DNA from 4 places in the uncultured Vagococcus sp. genome. Region 2 is predicted to be linked to each of the others. Evidence: predicted binding sites of a transcription regulator. Region 2 holds the regulator's gene; each other region holds the start of a gene.
What was found. The regulator LexA, encoded in region 2, represses DNA repair genes until DNA is damaged. The targets are predictions, from matches to a motif close to CNAACANNTGTTNG.
Positions count from the first base shown of each region.

Region 1: RWN13_RS03045 (Y-family DNA polymerase) is a predicted target of LexA. The motif match lies at 3,591-3,604, and genes of this name have one in related genera.
Region 3: dinB (DNA polymerase IV) is a predicted target of LexA. The motif match lies at 4,361-4,374, and genes of this name have one in related genera.
Region 4: recX (recombination regulator RecX) is a predicted target of LexA. The motif match lies at 3,874-3,887, and genes of this name have one in related genera.

Region 1 is NZ_CAUQJB010000002.1:243,594-249,342, reverse strand. Features, by position in the region: gene RWN13_RS03060 (oleate hydratase) at 1-684, shown strand, start outside; gene RWN13_RS03055 (hypothetical protein) at 722-1,726, opposite strand; gene RWN13_RS03050 (hypothetical protein) at 1,886-2,248, opposite strand; gene RWN13_RS03045 (Y-family DNA polymerase) at 2,245-3,546, opposite strand; gene RWN13_RS03040 (DUF1827 family protein) at 3,751-4,062, opposite strand; gene RWN13_RS03035 (AAA family ATPase) at 4,396-5,749, opposite strand, start outside.
Region 2 is NZ_CAUQJB010000048.1:18,391-24,139, forward strand. Features, by position in the region: gene RWN13_RS22255 (nucleoid-associated protein) at 1-497, shown strand, start outside; gene RWN13_RS22260 (L,D-transpeptidase) at 717-1,358, shown strand; gene RWN13_RS22265 (helix-turn-helix transcriptional regulator) at 1,484-2,377, shown strand; gene RWN13_RS22270 (hypothetical protein) at 2,440-2,643, opposite strand; gene lexA (transcriptional repressor LexA) at 2,847-3,467, opposite strand; gene RWN13_RS22280 (DUF896 family protein) at 3,712-3,960, shown strand; gene tkt (transketolase) at 4,119-5,749, shown strand, end outside.
Region 3 is NZ_CAUQJB010000053.1:8,201-13,949, reverse strand. Features, by position in the region: gene catA (type A chloramphenicol O-acetyltransferase) at 1,095-1,748, opposite strand; gene RWN13_RS22810 (putative sulfate exporter family transporter) at 1,917-2,939, opposite strand; gene dinB (DNA polymerase IV) at 3,224-4,330, opposite strand; gene udk (uridine kinase) at 5,008-5,640, opposite strand; gene fosX (FosX/FosE/FosI family fosfomycin resistance hydrolase) at 5,745-5,749, opposite strand, start outside.
Region 4 is NZ_CAUQJB010000002.1:287,516-293,264, forward strand. Features, by position in the region: gene RWN13_RS03195 (HAD family hydrolase) at 1-132, opposite strand, end outside; gene RWN13_RS03200 (DUF402 domain-containing protein) at 347-880, opposite strand; gene RWN13_RS03205 (aspartate/glutamate racemase family protein) at 1,033-1,722, opposite strand; gene mutY (A/G-specific adenine glycosylase) at 1,752-2,966, opposite strand; gene recX (recombination regulator RecX) at 2,956-3,756, opposite strand; gene rlmD (23S rRNA (uracil(1939)-C(5))-methyltransferase RlmD) at 4,037-5,416, shown strand; gene RWN13_RS03225 (DUF1307 domain-containing protein) at 5,458-5,749, opposite strand, start outside.

The sequences.
Region 1 (5,749 bases), on a different contig from region 2:
CTTTGGTATAAGATTGCCAAGAAAAAACCAAATCTGGGAAATCCGGAACCTTTCTTTGGGCATGAAGCTGAAACTAACTGGCAAAGCTTTACTGTTACTTGTCGCGGAGATAAATTACTTAAGAAGATTGAAGCGTTCTCCACTAATATTCCAGGTAGTGGGGCGTTGATGACCCTGAAAGATTCAAATTGGTTAATCAGTACTGTCGTGGCGGCTCAACCTCATTTTAAATCCCAAGCATTGGACACAACGGTCTTCTGGGGTTATGGGTTGTATCCAGATAAAATTGGGGATTATGTAAAAAAACCAATGAAAGAATGTACTGGTGAAGAGATTTTATATGAATGGGTATGTCAAATGAACTGGCAAGAGGATTGGGATGAAATAAAAACAGATATCGTGAATGTCATTCCTTGTTACATGCCTTATATTGATGCCCAGTTCCAACCTAGAGCGATGGCAGATCGTCCACAGGTTGTACCAGAAGGAAGTACTAATTTTGCAATGATCAGCCAATTTGTAGAGATTCCCAAAGACATGGTCTTCACGGAAGAGTATTCTGTTCGCGCAGCTCGGATAGCTGTTTATAAGCTGTTTAATGTCGACAAAGAAATTTGCCCAGTGACTCCTTATAATCGAGATCCAAAAGTCTTGGCTAAGGCAGCAGAAACGATGTTTAGATAAAGAAAAGACCTTGCCAACTAGCAAGGTCTTTTCTTAGTTAGAAGCATTTGGAACAAGGGGTTAAGCCTCTTGCTAAGGCATCGTCCATGGTGGCCTCGGTGTATGTGCCATTTCCACATTTTCCAGCATGGTATTTCTTTCCAGTAGGGGTAACGAAGACCATTTCTGTCGTTACAGGCCCACCTTGATCGCCACCTGTTTCAGCTAAGCGTGTTACTTCGGCAGCAGCTTGGCGGGCTGATTCTTGTTCAGCGGCTACAATGGTTGAGTTAACCGTATCCAACCGCTTAGCAAGCTCTTCAGCGCCACCGGGAACCTGGGCAATCGCAAGTTTAGCTGTTTCATAGTGAGGTTTTGTTGGTTGGGTTTCAGCCGTAGCCAAAGCGACTTCGGCAGTTTTCATTTTTTCGGCTTTTGCCGCAGCTAGTTGAATAGTTTGTTTGACTTTTTCCAATCGTTCTGAAAAGCTTTTGTTTTCGTCTGTGAGAGCTTTAACAAGAGTAAATGCTTTATCATAATTTTCTTGGGTAGGTGTTGTTTCTGATAAAACAATGGCCGATTCAGCTGCAGCCTTCTCTTTGGCAATTTTTTCTTTTTCCGCTTTTTCTTTGGCTTCCGCTGCTAATCGTTTTTCTTCATCGGCAACGTGTTTGACAAAGGCTTTTGAGGGGGCAATAGTGACTGTTTTACTAAGTTTTTCTTTCTTATAGTGAGTGGTGACAATCACTTTTTGGGGCGTATCTTTAGTCAGTTTTACTTCGTAACTGAAGTTACCTTCTTCATGGGGGACCACCGTTCCATCAATGGTTAACTCGGCTTGGTCGTTAGTCTGCCCCTTTATTAAAGCTAAACCTACTTCATTGGTTTCCAGTGTGTCTTTCTCCAGTGTTAAAGTGTTGCTACTGCAGGCGCTCAAGAAAACAACACTAGTGCTAATTAGCAGAAAACTAAGCCAACTTTTCGTTTGTTGTTTTTTCTTTCGGTGCAGGATGCTCATAGCCATCACTATCAAAAAGAAGTATAAGAGTGGTACATTTTCCATTAAATCTCCTCCAATATATTAGTTAGTGCAATATACGGATTAATTATATACTTTAATTGGTTTATTTAAAAGAAATAATACTAAAATTATTTTAATTGTATTTTATTTAAGGAAAAACGACCTCTATTAAGAGGTCGTTCCAATATTTTATTTGTTATTTTATCTTTCGCTCCACTTTTTATCATCGTCAAAATCAATATGGCGGATGTTATCATAGGGAATTTTTTGCTTACCGATATAGACCCCTAAGGAGTCATGACCACTAATTTTCCCAGTGATATCTGGGCTATAATGGCCCTCTTGATCAACTTCTTCTTTTTGGACGGATACGCCTAATCCCTTGAGAATCGCCGTTTCCAAAAACTGGCTGATGACTTCCGGCGATTGTTGTTCTTTTTGTGGTATTAATTGGATTTCTGTCAATTTGAGCTTTTCCATAATGGCTGTGTGCTCGGATAAATAGAAGCCAGCCCATTTTTTCATCCCTCGATCGTGATAATTATCAAAAAAATGTTCATTCATTGTAAGCCCTCCAGTCCGCCAGCATGACCACCGACTAAGCTACTGCGAGCAACAGCAGTGCCTCCAGGCATTAATGAATTTGCGTGAAGTAATGCGGTGTAGCCATATCTTTGTCGAATGGTATCGACTAAAGAATCTAATCGGTGGTTGATAAGCTGTTCTTCGGGGTCGTTGAAAAGATCTAATTGAATATCTGTGTGATAGACCAGTTTTGAATAGGAAAGGCCTAAATGACGAAGGGGTTGACCGCGCCAGTGCTTATGAAATAAGATCAAACAATAATTGGCTAACTCGAGGCTTTGATTTGTCATAGGGACTTTCATTTGGCGAGAAAAGTGCCGTTGACCATCTTGATCTTCATTGGCAAAACCGACAAAAAGATGAATACACTCGGTTTGACAATGATGTTTTCGCAAACGAGCAGCGACTTGATCAGCCATTTCCCGGATGACAACTTCAATATCTTCTCGTTTCGTATAGTCTTCCATCAAGACTTGGGAATTGTTGTAAGATTTTTCAACAGGGGTGTAACGCTCTGATAGCCGGCTTCGATCAATTCCCCAGGCGTGGGCCCATAACTGCTCACCTAGCATGCCGAGACGTTCCTTCATGCGATATTGATCGGTTTGAGCTAGCTCATAAATCGAGGTGATGCCCATTTTATGTAAGGTTTTAGCAGTTCGGTGTCCAACTCCCCACATATCGGTCATGGAAGAAATTTTCCAAAGGGTTTCTGGGACGTTTTCATAACGCCAGGTGGCGATAAAGTCCAGATTGTGCTTAGCTTCAATATCTAATGCCACTTTGGCAAGTAAGGGGTTATCGCCTATTCCAATCGTGCAGTAAAGTTTGGTTTCTGCTAAAATCGTGTCTTTAATCAGCTTTGCCACCTCGTAGACTGACTTGCCAAAGAGGTGGTAGCTTTCAGTTATATCAATAAAAAATTCATCGACTGAGTAACAGTAAAAATCTTCGTCGGCTGCGAAACGGCGGATGATTTCTGCAATGTCCATATTTTTTTTTATGTAGAGTGCCATCCGTGGTGGTACGATTTTCAAGTCAGGGTGATGAGGGACGTCAAATTTGCGTGTAACATTGGATATTCCTAAGCGTTCTTTGGCCGCTGGCGATGAGGCTAAAACTAATCCACCAGTATTTTCTGCGTTACTCATGACCACTAGCATGGTCTCAAGTGGTGGTAAGTTGCGCTCGACACATTCGATCGAGGCATAAAAACTTTTCATGTCAATGCATAAGATATCCCGCCGTGGCTCTTTATCATAGCGTCGATCATTCATATAAAAACCTCCATTCGTTCTAATCTGTCTCATCATCTATTATACGAACGTACGTTCTGAAAGTAAAGTGATAACACGTTTATTAATAATTTGGCAAATAGAGTGGAGACTAGTAAGGAGAGGATTGGGAATAAAAAAATGAATCAATAAAAGACGAGAAATTAGTGATTTCTCGTCTTTTGTTGACTCATAATAATGGTTGGTTTAGGCTTCTACTGCTTTTTCCGTTTTCGAAGGTATAGGAATTGAAATTTCTACAATTCCATCTAGTTTGATGATACTTAGAGAATCTTTGTCATTAGGGTCCTTTACAAGGCGTCTCAGGACGGTTTCTACTTCATCTTTTTTGATATTGCGCTGTTTATTTGTGATTAGAATTTCTTTATGAGTAGGGGCTTCGGTATAAATGACGGAAGATTTCCCAAGGGTAAATACTTTAATAAAATTCGCATCGGTATTTTCTAATTGCTTATTAACTAAATCGGGATAACTATTGGTTACGTCAATCAGTTTCATGTCTCTCACCTCACATATTCAATTTACAATCGGAACACTTAAGGTTAAGCTTTCTGATTTTATAAGATTGTCTTAAAGATAGTATAACGCTTTTGTGACAATAATTCAAAGATATCTGCTTCTTTTTTTTATAAAAAAAGCGCTTTTTTTATGATTAGATTAGAATTATTATTAATTAATCCTAAAGTTTGGGAAGTTTGTGATGTTAAACATTCTATAAGTGGGAGTTGTTTAAGGTAGCGGGAGACGAAATCACGAAATGAGACGTTATCAAAAAACCGAAGGGGCAAATATAGAGAGAGTTGCCCCTTCGGTTTCGTTTATAATTAGTTGTTAATTAGGTACATCTTCTGTAATCACGATGGCTTCTTCTTGAAGAACAGCAATCGTTCCATTCTCATCAATGACAGCCTGTAATTGTTTGACTGTTGGGTGGTCCAAGTAAAACTCGGCAATGTTATCTTCCAGTTGTTCTTGAATCACTCGACGGAGAGGGCGAGCGCCCATGGCTGGATCATAACCCAAGTCAACTAATTTTTCTTTAACAGCTTGAGTTACATCGATGTGAAGGTGTTGATCGGCGAGCATGCTATTAACATCGTTTAACATTAAGTCAACAATAGTTAAGAGACTTTCTTTTGTTAATGGTTGGAATTCGATAATACCGTCAAAACGGTTAAGGAATTCCGGTTTGAAATATTGATCTAAACGATCAAGGATAGCGCGCGATTTGTCTTCGCGGCTTGCACCAAAGCCCACGTTTGCTTCCACGTTGCTTGTTCCCGCGTTACTGGTCATGATAATCAAGGTATCTTTGAAGCTGACTGTTCGACCTTGAGAGTCTGTTAAACGACCATCTTCGAGAATTTGCAAGAACATGTGTAAGACATCCGGATGGGCTTTTTCCACTTCGTCTAACAAGATTAGACTGTAAGGATTACGGCGAACTTGTTCGGTTAATTGTCCGGCTTCGTCATAACCAACGTAGCCTGGAGGGGCACCGATTAATTTGGCCACACTGTGTTTTTCCATAAATTCGCTCATATCGAAACGAATCATGGTTTCATCGGAGCCAAACATTTCTAAAGCTAATTGTTTGGCCAACTCTGTTTTACCGACGCCTGTAGGTCCAACGAAGAGGAACGAACCAATTGGACGATTCTTTTTGTTTAAGCCTACACGGTTGCGGCGAATTGCTTTGGCGACTTTGTCAACGGCTTCGTTTTGGCCAATGACGTGTTGTCGTAAATCTTCTGCTAAACTCTTCAACTGTGTTTGTTCTTTTTCTTTTAATTCACCGACAGGAATTCCTGTTTGCATTTCAACAACTTTTTCCATGTCTTTTTCTGTGACGATTGGCATATCTTCATCACTGACTTGTTTTTCTTTGAGGGCAGTTAGTTTAGCCACTTGGTCGCGGTAATAAGCTGCTTTTTCATAGTCTTCTTCAACTGAAGCGACTTGTTTTTGTTTTTCGGCTTCTTGCAGACGTTCTTCCAAGACTTTGGGATCCATTGTTTGAATCGTCAAGTTCTTTTTAGAGCCAGTTTCATCTAATAAATCGATGGCTTTGTCAGGTAGGAAGCGGTCTTGAATGTAACGACTGGACAAGGTAACGGCACTGTTAATAGCTTCCTCTGTATACTTAACGTGGTGATAGTCTTCATAACGTTTTTGAATACCTTGT
Region 2 (5,749 bases):
TGGAAAAGAAATATAAATTTGACGGGCGAAAAGTCGAGTATTTTTCTAGCATTTTGTTAAAAACAGAAGCGACGCCAACCGTTCAAGATAACATTAAAATTGTGAAAAAAGCTGTCAAAGAGATTGCGGATAAGTACAATGAAGAGAAATATGTCAGCATGTCGAATATCCAACAAGCTGTTTATGAAAGCATTGAAGAAGAAGGTAAAATTAGCAATGAAAAAATTGCTGAGATGGTTTTCGAAAACAATATTTCAGCCAAAGCAGAATACATTGAGCGAGTGGAACGAACGAACTTTGATGAAGATATTCCTATTAATGTCCCTAAATACGAAAAGAAATACAGTAAACAAAAATTAAAACTAGCCAATGGCATTGAAATGATCATTCCTGTTGACGTTTATAAAAATAAGGAATTAATCGAGTTTATCAACAATCCTGATGGAACCATTTCCGTCATGATTAAGAACGTCGATGAAATAATCAATAAATTTTAAACAGAGATGGGAGAACCTCCCATTTTTTTTGTGTTTGAGAGAGCCAAAGTCGACCGTATAGATACTGGTGATACGACAGGTTGATTAGGACTTAAATATGAGATTATTAAGATTGGCCTAATTAGGTGTCTATCTTTTGACGGAAAAATATTACTGTGATAAAGTGTAAAATGAGTTAATGACTGTGTTGTTCAGGTGAAGAAAAGGGGATGAGTATACTTGAAAAATAAACGTCATTATATAATGGGGGGGTTAGTCGTATCAACTGTGGGGATGATGCTAACGACCCAAGTAGAAGCCACGAAGGTTAAAGAAACAGAAAAAACAGCTTTAATTGGTCCATCCGTGTCATTAAAAGGGCCAAAATTAGAGGTGAACAAAAAAGGTCAAGTTGCCGAAACAAAACCAGAAGATGATAAAGACTTGTGGAAAAAGCCAACAGGCGGTGATTATCCAGAGTTGACCTCAGAGACTGACTTGCGAATCGTCGCAAATGTGACTGACCAACGGATTTATTTCTATGATAAGGATCAACTGATTTATACGATGATTACATCGTCAGGCCTAGCAGATGACGAAAATGCCACACCCTTAGGAGATTTTGAAATACAAGAGATTCGAGGGGAAAGTTTCTTTAATGGCGAACTAGGGGAAGGTGCCCTGAACTATGTCTCATTTAAAGATTACGGGGTGTATTTATTCCATAGTGTGCCAGTTAATGAGAAATTGGAAGTCAATGTAGCCGAAGCAGAAAAATTAGGAGAGCGGGCCTCTCACGGCTGTTTCCGCTTATCGATGCCTGACTCAAAATGGTTTTATGATCATGTGATGGCTGGAACGCCAGTTAAAGTGACGGAATAAGGTTGAAAAGGTAATAAGAGGCAGATGCAACTATCCGTTGCGTCTGTTTTTTTTATTTGCATTCGAGTGTTGCTGGACTTTCAATTCAAAAGTGAGCTACAATTTAGGTAAAGGAGAGTGAGGAGATGTTAATGACTATTGGTCAGCACCTGCGTATGTTAAGGGAAAGAGATGGCTTAACCCAAGAAGACGTTGGCAATCAGTTGAATGTTTCTCGCCAAGTTATTTCAAAGTGGGAACTGGAAAAAAGTTTACCAGATTTAAAGCAAATTGCGTCACTGGCGGAATTGTATCAGATAAGCTTGGATGAACTTATTTTAGGAAGAAAAACTGATTCTTCAGAAAACAACTATCAACAATTAGAACAAGAGTGGCAACGGCAGGCAAATGCCCTTCCGCGAATCACCTTAGAAGACTATTGGATGAAGGGGCCCAATCTACAACTGACTCACTTGGGCAAGCGTAGCCAGCTTCAAATGACGTTGACAGACGCCTTAGGAAGTGGACAGGTCATCGGCACTGTTTTTCTAGTAGCAGGGGCGTACTTTCCCAGTAATACGATTGGTAATAATGGTCCTAAATGCCAAATTGAACTGACACAAGAAGGCCTCACGTTAAGTGAGTTTAATACCTTTTTTATCGGCTGGCGACGTTGGCCAAAAAAGGTGCCGAAAATCAGGTCACTGTTGTATCAAGAGATTAAGACTGTGGTAATTGGCGTTGAACGGCGGACAGGAAAAAATTGGGGGCTAAATGCTAATGGCCAGCCATCCTTTTCATTGCTGATAGACGTTTATTTAATCAGCGGTGAGCATTGGCAATTTAGCTGTGCATCTCTAAATTTAGCCCCAAAATTATTAGAATATTTTTGTGAAAACGGGGTTACGGTCAATGATCTCTTTAGACTAGCAGAATTATTTAATAATAGTCAGATCAGTGAGCCATCTAACTATCTTAAAGAAAATTTTGAGGGATTAATACCAGCGACCTACCGAGCTAAATATGATCAGACGCTATAAAAAAAGCTCTTCAGTTGGACGTTAGGGGGATAACGTTCCATCCGAAGAGTCTTTTTAATCAATTAACGGCGATAGCTATAAGCCCGATCGCTTTGGTAATGCTGTTTACGAGTGTGGCGGCGGTAACTTCTTTCATCCCAAACCATGAACCACAAGAAAAATAAAGGCGTGACGATTAATAGTGCAGTTTTAACTCCTAGAGACCCTAAACAAATACCAATAACTAATATAAAAAATACTAAGCCGATTCTACGAATTCCTACCATTTATATCACCTCTTATAATTTATGCGAACGTTTGTTCTTTTCTTTATTATACAAACAAATGTTCGCTTTGTAAAGTGGAAAGTATAAAAAGTTTTAAAAAAAGCAAAAATCTTTCATATGAGGGAATGTGACTGACGTAGAAGAGGGAACATCAACATTTATCGAAAAAAAACAATCAGCTAGTCGACTGATTGTTTTGCTTCTTATATATGGTTGCGATACAGGCCAACTACTTTCCCTAAGATGGACACATTCGGTAAAATAATCGGTTCTAAACTATCATTTTCCGGTTGTAAGCGGAAGTGATCTTTTTCTTTGTAAAATCTTTTGCAAGTTGCTTCGTCTTCATCGGTCATAGCGATGACTATTTCCCCGTTAGAAGCAGATGCTTGCTTTTTAACAATGACTTGATCGCCATCTAGTATGCCAGCGTTAATCATACTTTCACCACGAATGGTCAACATAAAGAGATTATTGTCTTCATTTTTTAGATTAGGTGGAATAGGAAAGAAATCCAGTGCTTCTTCGACGGCTAGAATAGGTTCACCAGCAGTAACTGTTCCTAGTATTGGAATAGTTGTGGGCCGAATGCCAATCATATCTAACCCGATTTGAGTTAATTCAATGGCGCGAGGTTTAGTAGGATCTCGCTGCAATAGTCCTTTTTTCTCGAGTCTGGACAAATGACCGTGAACGGTTGAGGTTGAAGATAAGTTAACGGCTGTTCCGATTTCTCTGACCGTCGGTGGGTAGCCTTTTGCTTCGACTTGACTATGAATGTATTTTAAAATTTCAGATTGTCGTGTTTCTTGTGCTTTTGCCATACTGATACCTCCTTAAGGCAGATTTAGTATTAAATTGAGTTTAGCATAAAACAAGCAAAAAATCAAACAGATGTTCGCTTGTTTCCATAGAAAAGTTAAATTTCATTTTAGTAGTGCCAATTATTTGAAAATCTCGATGAAAAGACAGGTTATTTAGTTGTTTTTTGAATTGAAATAGTCTAGTATTAAAGGCGTTGGCGTACCAAAAAAGGTAATCGCTTAGAAATTTCTTGGAGGGACTTACATGTTATCTAAAGACAAATTGGATCGAATCAATGAATTAGCTAAAAAAGCCAAAGCAGAAGGCTTATCTTTAAATGAACAAAAGGAACAAAAAATATTAAGAGAAGAATATCTTGAAAAATTCCGTGGTGGCATGCGCAATCATATTGAAGGAATGAAAGTAGTGGATCAGGAAGGCAATGATGTAACACCTGATAAGTTAAAAGATATTCAAAAAGAAAAAGGCTTGCATAATCGCCACGAAGACTAATGATAGGGACTTTTAAGGTTGTTTAGACAGCCCTAATAGTCCTTTTTTTGATAAAAAAAGCAAAACGATTTCATTTTTCAATTGCAATTTGGCTGAACAAAAGGTAAAATAACCCTATAAAGGTAAAAAAAACCTAAAATAGCAGGAGGATGATTATGTTGTTCGACAAAATCGATGAGTTAGGCGTTAATTCAATCCGTACCCTAAGTATGGACGCGATTCAGAAAGCAAATTCGGGACACCCAGGATTACCAATGGGGGCTGCGCCAATGGCCTATGCCCTTTGGACGAAACATTTAAAAATCAACCCAAGTACGTCACGCAACTGGGTAGACCGTGATCGGTTTATTTTATCCGCAGGTCATGGTTCAGCCATGTTATACAGCTTATTACACTTGGCGGGCTACGATGTCACCACTAATGACCTAGAAAATTTCCGTCAATGGAGCAGCCGGACACCAGGGCATCCAGAAGTTCATCACACAGATGGCGTAGAAGCCACAACTGGACCACTTGGCCAAGGTATTGCCATGAGTGTCGGCTTCGCTATGGCAGAAGCTCATTTAGCCGCTACTTACAACCAACCAAACTTTAAGATTGTGGATCATCACACTTATTCAATCTGTGGCGATGGCGATTTAATGGAAGGTATTTCTCAAGAAGCTATTTCAATGGCCGGTCACATGAAGCTGGATAAATTAATCGTTTTATACGATTCCAATGATATTTCTCTTGATGGCCCTCTGGACAAGAGCTTTAGCGAAGATGTTAAAGGTCGCTTTGAAGCCACTGGTTGGCAACATATTTTGGTGAAAGATGGAACTGATTTAGCAGCCATTTCTCAAGCGATTTATGAAGCCAAAGCTGAAACAAGCAAACCGACAATTATTGAAGTGAAAACTGTTATCGGTTTTGGTGCGCCAAATGCTGGTACCAATAAAGTTCACGGAGCACCGTTGGGAGCTGAAGGCATTGAAGTGGCTAAAAAAGCCTATGGATGGGATTACCCGGCCTTTACCGTACCAGAAGAAGTCAAGGACCGCTTTAAACAAGAAATCAATGAGAAAGGTGAAAAAGCTGAAGCTGCGTGGAACGAATTGTTTGCTGCCTATCAAGCTGAGTATCCAGAATTAGCTCAACAATTCCTAGACGCTTACGCGGGTAAATTGCCAGACAATTGGGATGCGGAAATGCCAACCTATGATGTTTCTGACGATGCCTTAGCCAGTCGTGTCACCAGTAAAGACATGATTCAAGCATTGGCTAAAACTGTGCCAAGTTTCTGGGGTGGATCAGCTGACTTAAGCTCATCAAACAACACGATGATTGCTGGCGAAAAAGATTTTGAACCGGGTCAATACGAAGGTCGCAATATCTGGTTTGGTGTCCGTGAGTTTGCTATGACAGCAGCGATGAACGGGATTGCTTTACACGGTGGGACGCGAATTTATGGTGGAACATTCTTTGTTTTCGTGGATTACATGCGTCCAGCTATCCGTTTGGCAGCTATTCAAAACGCACCTGTTACATATGTCTTAACCCATGATTCAATAGCCGTTGGGGAAGACGGCCCAACTCACGAGCCAATCGAACAATTGTCAAGCTTACGTGGCATGCCAAACGTTTCCTTATTGCGTCCAGCTGACGGCAATGAAGTCCGTGCCGCTTGGAAACTAGCCATGGCTTCAACGGATCATCCGACGGTCTTAGCCTTGACCCGCCAAAACTTGCCTGTGTTAGAAGGGACAAAAGAATTGGCAGAAGTTGGTCTAGCAAAAGGAGCTTACGT
Region 3 (5,749 bases), on a different contig from region 2:
CTTCTGAATGATGGTTATCATTAGAAGGGTTCTTTTATGGTTGCTGGACATAGTACATTGTTACATTTTAAGTGCCTGCAATTGCTTAATTGCCTATTATCCACATTCTTTCTTATCCTCCTTATTAAGGTTTATTCACCTTATAAATACCTAGCCTCTGCTCTTCTGTTTAATAGATTACATTAAATTTACTTTTAGTAGGTAGACTGATAGTTAACATCCTAGTCTGTTCTCTGCAATTTTATAGACGTCTTGGTCTTCTCTTTTGCTTACAAGGATAATTTCCAAAGTTCCATCACATTCTCTAAAAATAACTCGCCTTCCTAAACGTCGATGTTTCACTTTTTGACAATCTGATAATTTTCCATGGGATGGGTGTTTGGAAGTACATTCTGTTCTATTTTTGCGAATGATTTTAGTATTTGCTTAAAATACATCGTAATCGCTGTAATGGAATCTAACCCTAACCCTTCTCATGTTTCTGTCGTTCTTCTCTTTAGTTCCTCATCTAAATTAACAGTTAATCTTGTCTTATATGTCATGCCTCTCGCTTCTTTCTATACACATCATGTACATCTAATTGGCGTATGATTCAATAATTTCACTTAGAATTTGGTCACCTATTTTTCAATTAGATTGTTGATTTTCCCCCTATTGTTTCCAAAAGAGCCAAACAATTGAGAGAATTAAATTTCCAATAAGTAACCGATTAGTCTTCCTTGTATCTTCTTGTCATCTTGATAACTAGCAAGGTTCTGTTGAGCAAACCGGCATCTTCATCAGCCTCCCCCTTACGACGCCTTATTTACAGCTACATTTAGACATGATTTTTTTCAACGAACTAGTAAGACTTATTTTTCGAGGTTATTCTTTGATATCTTTCGCCACCAATCACTTTAAACTATAAAACGTGCCTGTCTCTATTTAGAAAAAAACTCTCACAGTCAACCTTCGCCGTCTGTGAGAGTCATGATTATTTAGTTAGGTCTGACTCTTGACTATTTTTGACGATTAACAACCTATCAATAAACTACCGTTCCCGTGCAACTTAGATACTACCTTGATTGTCATTGACCTCTTAAGATACGCCTATTCTAATTAGTTAACTGATCAGCCAGTTCTGCTATGCACTTCTCCAAGCGTTCTAAAAACTGGGCAACATGATAGCCATCACAGACTGCATGATGCACTTGTATCGACAACGGCATCACTCGCCGATGATTATCCAGTTGATATTTACCCATGGTAAAGCTTGGGGCCAAGTAATCACCGATTTCCGGTAAGTTTAAGTTAAAACCAGTAAAACTAAACCAAGGAAAACTTGAGACATTAAAATGGTTGTCTGGTAATAGTGGCTTGGCAAACAGTGTCTGGCACTCACCGTAGGCTATCTCATCATTTTGATACTGTTGGTTAAAGTCTTGCCAATCTTCTCGATACTCCGTCCAAATTGCCGAAAATGTTTCCTGTTTTTGGTGAAAAATTGTATAACTTGGATGAAGCTCGTCCCAAATAACCAATTGTTTATCAACCATCCCCATGCGAAATTCTTCACTCTGATTAACAGCCTTAGCTAAGGCAAAAATCATCAGTGGGTAAAATTTTATCTGAGCCTTTTTGCTCGCCGCCACCACTCTCGTAACATCCAGTTCAACTGTCACACTGTAGGTACAAGGGACGGTATTTACATAATGCTCAAAATGCTCCTTTCTTTTCCACTTCTCTAATTCAATTACTTGATAAGTCATTGTAACGCCCTCCTGTTTTTTCATCAATTGTCTATAACAGAAGAGCTAATTTTCTTGTTTTTACCACCTATAACACGTCCTTCGTTTTTTATCATTATACCAGAGGTCTTGCCAAGTATTGCAAAAAAAGCACTACTTATGACAGTAGCACCTACATCGTTTTTACTTTTAACGATTAATCAATAAAAAGATTAAGACAATCGCTATGATGACTTGAGAAATACCTATAGCACCACCCAAAGCCATTGCTTTTGGTCCTTCTTTAATCAAATCGGCAAATTTAACTCGCATGCCAATCCCTGCTAAGGCGATAATTTCAAACTGACCACTAATGGTTTTAGCTGTTGTTGAAATAACTGGAGGTAAATTAACAAATGTGACGATTAAACATAAGGCAAAGAAGGCGGTAATAAACCAAGGCACGCTGATTTTTGATTTTGTTTTGGCATCCTTCGTCGGTTTAAAGAGCGATCCTTTATCAGATGTATTCATCCGTGAAAAGGAGATGGCGACTGCCACAATTAAGATAATTCGGATAATTTTAAAAATCGTCGCATATTGGGTGACTTCTTCCCCGACAATTTTTCCTGATGCGATCACTTGGCCGACTGATTGCAGTGTTCCGCCGATCATCGCACTGGTTGGCATTACTTCCTGATGATAAAGGATACTGGTTAAAAATGGCAAGACAACCATCAAGATTGTCCCAGTTAAATTAACGATGGTAATGGAAATCCCTTTGTCTTTCTCATCTGCCCCAATGATCGGGCTAACTGTTCCAATGGCCGATGAGCCGCAGACTGCATTACCTGCACTCATCAATAAGGAGAAACGGCGGTTGAAACCAAATAATTTCCCAAATTGATAGGCCACCAAAATGGTTAAAAACATCTGACAAACAATAAATAACACGCCTTTAACGCCAACACTTGCTACGTCGGTCAAATTTAATGTTAATCCGGTCAACGCAATGGAATATTCAAGCAAGCGGCTTTCTGAAAATTTCACACCTAATGCCAAACTGTCTCTATTTAAAAGAGTATTCCCTAGTATAATTCCCAAAAGAATGGCAAATAATGACGCCCCTACTTTTGGGAAAAAATTGCCAATTACTTGTGATACTATCCCAATCAGCAAGCAGGCAAGAAAGCCTAATCCAATGCCTTTTATTTTTTTTAATGAGTCTTCCATAAATCACTCTCCTGTTATTTTATTTCTCTTTCTTATAGTGTATCATCGATTAACTATAATATGAAATTATAATTTATGATGAATGTATAATGTGTAATTATATGAGATATAAACATTACTGAAGACTGTTTTTGATTATTTCACTTAATAGCAATTAGTTATATACTGCTGGCGTGCACATAGTTGATCTACACTTTTGAATCACTCTATGTCACTTATCACTCAATTTAGGATAAGGTAAAAGACCTGTCACTCGCTTTAAACTAAAGCTGTAACAGGTCTTGCTATAATGGTAAGACAATATTTTCATAAGTTAAGGGATCCAAATTAGTAATGGTAATTCCCAGGAGTCGAATCCCTTGTTCGATTTCCCCCAATTCTTCCCAAATTAGATTAGCTTGGAAAAAGATATCTTCGCCTTGATTGACATACTCTGGAAGGGTTCTGCGTCTCGTAATGGTTTCATAATCAGTATTGCGGACTTTGAGGGCCACTGTCTTGCCGTGTTTTTGGTGTTTTTTTAAGGATCGAGCCACACTGTCCGCCAGTTCTCGCAATTGACTGATGACTTGTTCTTCACTGATTAGTGGTCTGCCAAAGGTGTTTTCCCGACCGATGGATTTCCGGACTCGATTGGGTTCTACTGGTGAATCATGAATGCCACGAACTTTACGGTAAAGGGAGTACCCCATTTTACCAAACTCTTGAATCAAACTCATCTCGTTTTGCTGGTACAAATCATCGCCGGTAAAGATGCCTAACTCATGCATTCGAGGGACGGTCTTTTTACCGACGCCGTGGAACTTTTCGATGGGCAAGCTACGTAAAAAAGCTTCCGCATCGTCGGGTAAAATAACTGTGAGGCCTCGTGGTTTTTGAAAATCTGAAGCTAGTTTGGCAATAAATTTATTGTAGCTTATCCCTGCTGAACAGGTGAGGTGTAATTCGCGCCATATGTCTAATTGAATCATACGAGCTATCCGAATGGCACTTTTACCTGCTATTTTATTTACAGTCACATCCAAATAGGCTTCATCGGAGGCAACTGGTTCAATCACATCGGTATAGCGATGAAAAATCTCATGAATTTGAGCAGAGATTTCCTGATAGTGGGCCATATTTCCTTGTACAAAGTTGGCTTCTGGGCAAAGTTCATAGGCTTTTTGGGCGCTCATAGCCGAATGAATGCCGAATTTGCGGGCTTCGTAATTGGCGGTGGTAACCACGCCTTTACCGCCAGTGTCTCGTGGATGGCGAGCAATGACCAAGGGTTTTCCCACTAATTCCGGATGATCGCGTTCTTCCACAGAGGCATAAAAGGCGTCCATATCCAAATGAATGATTTTTCGTGATGTGTCTTTCTTTAATGGGAATCGCATTTCCGTTGCCATTGACTCACCTCCTTGTCTCTTCATTATACTCGAACAAACGTTCCTTTGGCAACTGAGTGAGTTTGCTCCCTTGTTTCCTAAAAAAAGTTAACTATAATCGGGAGGCTGCTGAAAAACTCATAAAATATCAAAACAGAAAAATTTAGTTCCTAAAATAGATTGAAATAAGAGTTCCCATTAGGGATGAACCTTCATAGTTTATTAGTATCTACTATACTAGTGGGAAAAAAATCCGAATTTTCGGTTAAGAATATCCGGATTTGTTCAGCAACCACATAGTCGGTCATATTATTTATTTAATAACCCAATAAAAAAATATCCCATTAAGGTCGTTGTTATTTCTAATAGACACAACCATCGATATGACCACAAATAAGCATAAATACATAGTTATAATAAACACTCAAACTTAATGACACTCTTTACGAACACTTTCCATTGTGATATCCTTAACTTGCTATCAATACAACCTCTTACAAACGAACACTCTACCTTAGTATCCCCATAATTTGTTGGTAGCAAACAGACAGACATTTCCCATGTTTTGTCTATCTGTTTGTTAAAAAGTTCATTTAACCGTTATATTAAGAATTTAATAACTCAAATAAAAAACCAAGGCCCCTTGATCTAAAAGGCCTTTGGTTTTTTTCTATTTACTTCATTCTAAGTGTTATGTCTTATTTAATATCTAAAATACTGGCAATTTTCGTGGTCATCAAATCGATGGCCACTTGGTTTTCGCCGCCTTCTGGAATGATGATGTCGGCGTATTTTTTAGTTGGTTCGATAAATTGATGGAACATTGGTTTAACGACGGTTAGATACTGTTCAATAACTGAATCCAATGTCCGTCCTCGCTCTTCCATATCTCGCTTAATTCGGCGGATAATACGGATATCGTCTTCCGTATCCACATAGAGTTTAATGTCCATCAGGTCACGTAACCGCTCGTCTTCTAAAATGAGAATACCCTCGATAATAATCACTTCTTTTGGTTCCTGATGAACGACCTCTTTACTACGAGTATGGGCTTCATAGTCATAGACAGGTTTATCAATGGCCTTAAAGTTAATTAAATCTGTTAATTGTTGAATTAATAGATCTGTGTCAAAAGCAAAAGGATGATCGTAATTTGTGTTTAAGCGTTCTTCAAAACTTAACTCATCTTGGTTCTTGTAATACGAGTCTTGCTCAAATAATAAAATTGAGTGGTCTTTAAATTCGTTTAAAATGGCTTTACTGACGCTTGTTTTACCACTTCCAGACCCACCAGTTACGCCAATCACTATTGGCTTCCGTGCGATTTCCATTTTGCTTAATACCTCTTTCGTCATATGATTTCCTTTATCTATACTAATCTATATTTGGTTAGTATTCAATCATTTATTACTTAAATAATGATTTATTTTATTCCTCATC
Region 4 (5,749 bases), on a different contig from region 2:
ATTTCGCCCACTCACAAAAACAAAACGATGCCCCGCCTCTTGCAAGGCATTCACCGCTTCTATATTTACGTGAGGAATGGGCTTTCCCAACTCTTGAAACGTGCCATCAACATCCGAAAAAACAACTTTCATCATTATCCTCCTTACATGAACAATTCATTAAAAAGAGAACTGCCACTAAACCAGCTGACAGTTCATTAATTGGTAGAAAAAATGCTGACATTGCAACTTCTTGTAACCTACTTAAGCAGTAACGTTGCTTGCGTAGCTTCCTTGGAAGTCGCTCACGTCATAACGCATTTTAGTTCTAACCTTTTGCTTATGTTAGAATTCATCTAACTTCTTGCTACTTACGTGACAATTGCTGGTAGCGGTCATACCATAGTTCAACATATTCTTGAGAAAAAGGACCATAACCATTATTAATCCAATCGACGAGAATTTTGACATTTTCCTTTAAGATAAAGTCAATCTCAGCGGGATAGTTCATTTGTCTACGGTGCTCTTCATACTCATCTACGTCTAACAAGCGCTTTTCGCCATCAGGAAAGACTTTAATGTCCAAGTCATAATCAATATACTTTAAAGCTTCTTCGTCCATGAGGTAAGGTGAGGCTAAATTGCAGTAATAAGAGACACCTTTTTCTCTAATCATCGCAATTACATTGAACCAATATTTATTGTGAAAATACACAATAGCAGGCTCCCGCGTTACCCATCTACGCCCATCAGACTCCGTCACTAAAGTATGGTCATTGACCCCTATGAGCGAATGCTCACTCGTTTTTAATACCATGGTATCACGCCATGTTCGATGCAAATTGCCGTCGTGTTTATAGCTTTGAATGGTGATGAATTCCCCTTCTCTAGGAACACGCATAGGTACCCTACTTTCTGTGAAATGATTCAGCCATTTCGTTAGGGTGTTCATTACACCGGCATCAGAATTATTATATCATAAATAAGGCTGATAGCTAGAATAAAATACCTAAATAATAGCTGAGTCCAGAAAATAATGCAAATTTACGAGGGTTACTCCAATGATTTTAATGCGGCCCTTTCCGCATGAATTCTCGTTGTATCAAACAATGGAACTACGGTATCATTTTGGTTAACCAACAAACCAATCTCCGTACAGCCTAAAATAATGCCCTCAGCTCCTTCAGCCGCCAATTCAGCAATAATACGCAAATAAGTCCGACGAGAGTCCTCACTAAGAGTTCCTAAGCAAAGCTCCTCGTAAATCACTTGGCTGACAACGTCACGGTCCACCTGATTTGGAACAATTACCTCAATGCCTTTTGCCTCAATTTCCTGACGATAAAAAGTTTGCTCCATAGTAAAAACAGTCCCCAGTAACCCGACTTTTTTTATCTTCCGCTCTTCTAACGCCTCCCCTGTCACCTTGGCAATATGTAATAAGGGGATACTAATCGCTGACGCCACCTGGTTGGCAATCTTATGCATCGTATTCGTGCAAATCAAAACAAAATCAGCCCCAGCTGCCTCAAGCCCTTTAGCAGCCTCGATCAAAACTTGAGCACTTTTATCCCATTCTCCCGCAAACTGATAGGTTTCAATCTCTTGAAAATCAACACTGACAAGCACTACTTTAGCCGAATGAAGACCGCCCAGTTCTCTTCTTATCACTTCGTTTACCAATCGATAATAATCAACGGTACTTTCCCAGCTCATCCCTCCAATTAATCCAATGGTTTTCATTGTTGACATCTCCTCGCATCGATTTTATGCTACAAATAATTGTGACCTTCAAGCAGCTCCACTATTTTTTGCTGTGGCTTCGGAAAAGCGTACTCCTTGAACTCCTCAGGCATCAACCAGCGCTCTTTGTCCTTTAGTTCATAAGCAGAGCCTTTCGTCACCCCATAAGTAACTAAAATATGCCACTTTAAATGACTAAAGACATGGGTTACCTCGCCTAAAGGTTGTTTTTGCCAAATGACATCAGTATCTTGACGGTTATTTTCGACCCATTGCCTTAAATCAAGGGAATCTTCAGCCACTAGATCCAAGCGAACTTGAGACTCCTGGCTTTGTTGATAATCTTGCCATTGACCACGCATCTCTCCGTATTCGTCTCCTGAAACTTCCACTAACGGAAACGTCCATAAATTAGCTAAAAGACCTTTGTCTGGACGTTGACCTACCAAATAAGCCCCAGACTGATTGCGTACAACCTGCGCTAAATAATAAACAGGACGGCTCTTAACTTTTTTGCTTTTTACCGGATAGTTCGTCATAGTCCCTGCTTGATAGGCTCCGCAATAGACTTTAAGGGGACAACTCTCACATTTAGGACTAGTTGGCGTACAAGTTCCTGACCCCAAATCCATAATTGCCTGATTAAAACTGCTGGGATCTTTATGGGAAATCACCTTGCGAACTACATAATCAAAGGTTTTCCGACTAGCTGGTTTGGCAATATCATCATCCAGTTCAAACAATCGACTAAAAACTCGCATCACATTACCATCAATCGCCGGTTCTGGCAAATCAAAGGCAATGCTAGCAATCGCACCTGCCGTATATGGCCCAATCCCTTTTAACGTGCTAATCTCTTCAATCGTTTTAGGCATCTCGCCATCAAAATTTTCCATGACCTGTTGCGCCGCAACTTGCATATTGCGAACCCGTGAATAGTAGCCTAGACCTTCCCAAGCTTTTAACAAGCGTTCCTCTGGCGCCTCTGCCAAGGCTTTAATAGTTGGAAACCATTCCATAAACCGATAAAAGAAAGGAATCACTGTGACTACCTGAGTTTGTTGCAACATGATTTCCGACACCCAAATTCGGTAAGGATTTTGATTCTCCCGCCAAGGTAACAAACGGCGTTCCTGTTCATACCAATTCAAAAAATCTGCTTGAAAATCAGCAATCTTTTTTTCATTCCATTTAACAACCAGCTGCTTCAAGCGAACATCTGGTATCTCACTTTTACTCTTCATCTTCCATCTCTTTCTGACTAATATAGGCATTAATTATATCAAAACTGAAGCCTTTTTGGTACAAGGACTGTGTTACTTTTTGTTTCCGTTTCTTGGCATCAAAACGCTGATTTTTTCGCCATAACTTATCCCCCTGAATTTCTAAAAGATTTTCTTCCTCTTCTTCATCTTTTTCGATCGATAAAGTTTCCAGTGTCGCCGTGATAATGTCCCCGTTAAAGCCTTTTGTCATCAAGTATTGTCTGATTTTTTGCAGACGCTCATAATGACTGTTTCGCGCATATTTCCTAGCAGCTTTTGTAGCCACTTCAAGGGCTACTCTAATCTGCTCTTCCTCGGTATATAGTTGCTGAACTTCTTCAATGACGTCCTCTTTAATACCACGGCGTTTCAATTGCTGACGTACCACACTAGGTCCTTTATCAGACGTTCTCATCTGGGTTCTAACATAACTTTCCCCATACATCACATCATCGATGAGTTTAAGATCTTCAAGGCGCTTAATGATTTCAGTAATACTCTGCCAATCAATTTCACGCCCCTTTAAATAATCTTCCAGTTCCTTTTGCGAGCGCAATTGATAACTCAAATAGTTTAACGCCATTTGATAACCATGATCCAACTGGCTTTCTTTTTTAGCTGTAGCTATCACTTCGTCGCTAATTTCCATTCCCTTTAAGAGCCGTTGTCGTACTAACACATCCTCTGACACATAAAAAGAGCCACCTGCTTCAAGCCAGACCTTATACTGATTATTTTTTTCTTTCGAAATACTTTTGATGGTTTCCATCGTCTTCAACCCCTTATTTATTATACAGCTTCTATTTTAACTAGTGGTTTTCTCTCTACAAACAATTGACTAACAAGAATTAATCCCTTGCTAAGAATAACTGGACTGCCACTAAAACAAACAAACGTTCTCTTCACAGTTTAACATATTTCTCAAGTTTAATCCTAAACAACTCTTAGGAATGTCTCAGAAAATCATGCCTTCTTCAACTTCAACAGCTTTTCAGCTGATTCTGTGCTAAAATAAATAAGCTGAAACAATAATGAAAAAGGTGATCCAAATGGAAACAAATCATAATATCCAACTAGGGCAAACACTGACCTTGCCAATCAAACGTTTAGGCATTAACGGTGAAGGCATTGGTTATTTCAAAAAAACCATCGTCTTTGTCCCTGGTGCCTTGCCAAGCGAAACCATCACAGCAGAGGTCACGAAGGTGATGCCTCGTTTCGTTGAAGCTAGTCTAATCCAAATAAACAAAGCAGCGCCAGATCGTGTCACTCCGCCATGTCGAGTTTACGACGAATGTGGTGGTTGCCAGTTGCAACACTTAGAGTATGAGTCGCAGTTGGATTTCAAAAAAGACGTAGTTAAACAAGCTATGGCTAAATACAAACCAGCTGATTATCAAGACTACACACTATTGCCTACCCTTGGTATGGAAACTCCCTGGCATTACCGAAACAAATTACAGTTCCAAGTACGCCAAAATCATGAGGGAACAACTGAAGCGGGCCTGTATCAAGCAGACTCTCATCAATTAGTTGCCATTGACGACTGTTTGGTTCAACAACCCGCAACCATGACCACCCTCAATAAAATAGTCGCCTTACTAAATAAATATGGCATACCGATCTATGACGAACAAAAAAATAGTGGGATTGTTAAAACAATCATGATTCGTGTGGGCATCGCCACCAAAGAAGTGCAACTTGTTTTTATCACCAATAGCCCTAAACTACCAAAAAAACAGGCCTTGATCGCTGAATTGACCGAAGCCATACCAGAAGTTGTCTCCATTATGCAAAATATTCAACAAAAAAAGACTTCTCTTGTCATGGGAGACGAGACCCTACACCTTTGGGGAAAAGAAAGCATTGAGGAACACTTAGGTGATTTAGTTTTCGACCTGTCACCAAGAGCCTTCTTCCAACTAAACCCTGAACAAACCGCTATTCTTTATGAAGAAGCACGAAAAGCCCTTGATGTGCAGCCAACGGATACGATTGTTGATGCTTATTGCGGCGTCGGTACCATCGGCTTAAGCCTAGCCAAGCAAGTTAGCCGAGTTCGTGGTATGGATACCATTCCAGCAGCTATCGACGATGCTCGTCGCAATGCCGAACGTTTAGGCATCACAAACAGTCGCTATGAAGTAGGCACCGCTGAAGAGCTATTGCCACACTGGTTCACAAATGGCTTTAAACCTGACGGCATCGTCGTTGATCCACCACGAACAGGTTTAGATGAAACCCTCATCCAAGCTCTTTTACGTTATCCAAGTAAAAAACTAGTTTACGTTTCCTGTAACCCTTCTACCTTGGCTCGTGATTTAGTCAAACTAACACGAAAATATACGGTTGACTATCTACAATCCGTGGATATGTTTCCACAAACTGCCCGGGCAGAGGTCGTTGCTAAATTAACCCTTAAAGCATAAAAGAGAGTGGAACAGAGTAACCTCTGTTTCACTCTCTTTTACTAGGAATCACTCTTTATTTTTTGAGCTCCCGAAGATTCCAACAATTCCGTAGTTCCTTTAAAACTGATACCATTTTTTATTTCGCTTGAGCTAATAAAAAAACCTTCTACTTCAGCTAACTCACTCCACTCCACCTCTTGGTAATCAATCGTGACCGTTTCAACTACCACTTCATTGCTATAGCTGACTCCGTATTCAACACCCGCCACTCCTTTATATAAGGAAGAACGTTCAGCCATTTTTAATTTAGCCTCTTTTTCATCTAACACCGCTAAATTATCATAGGTTAAG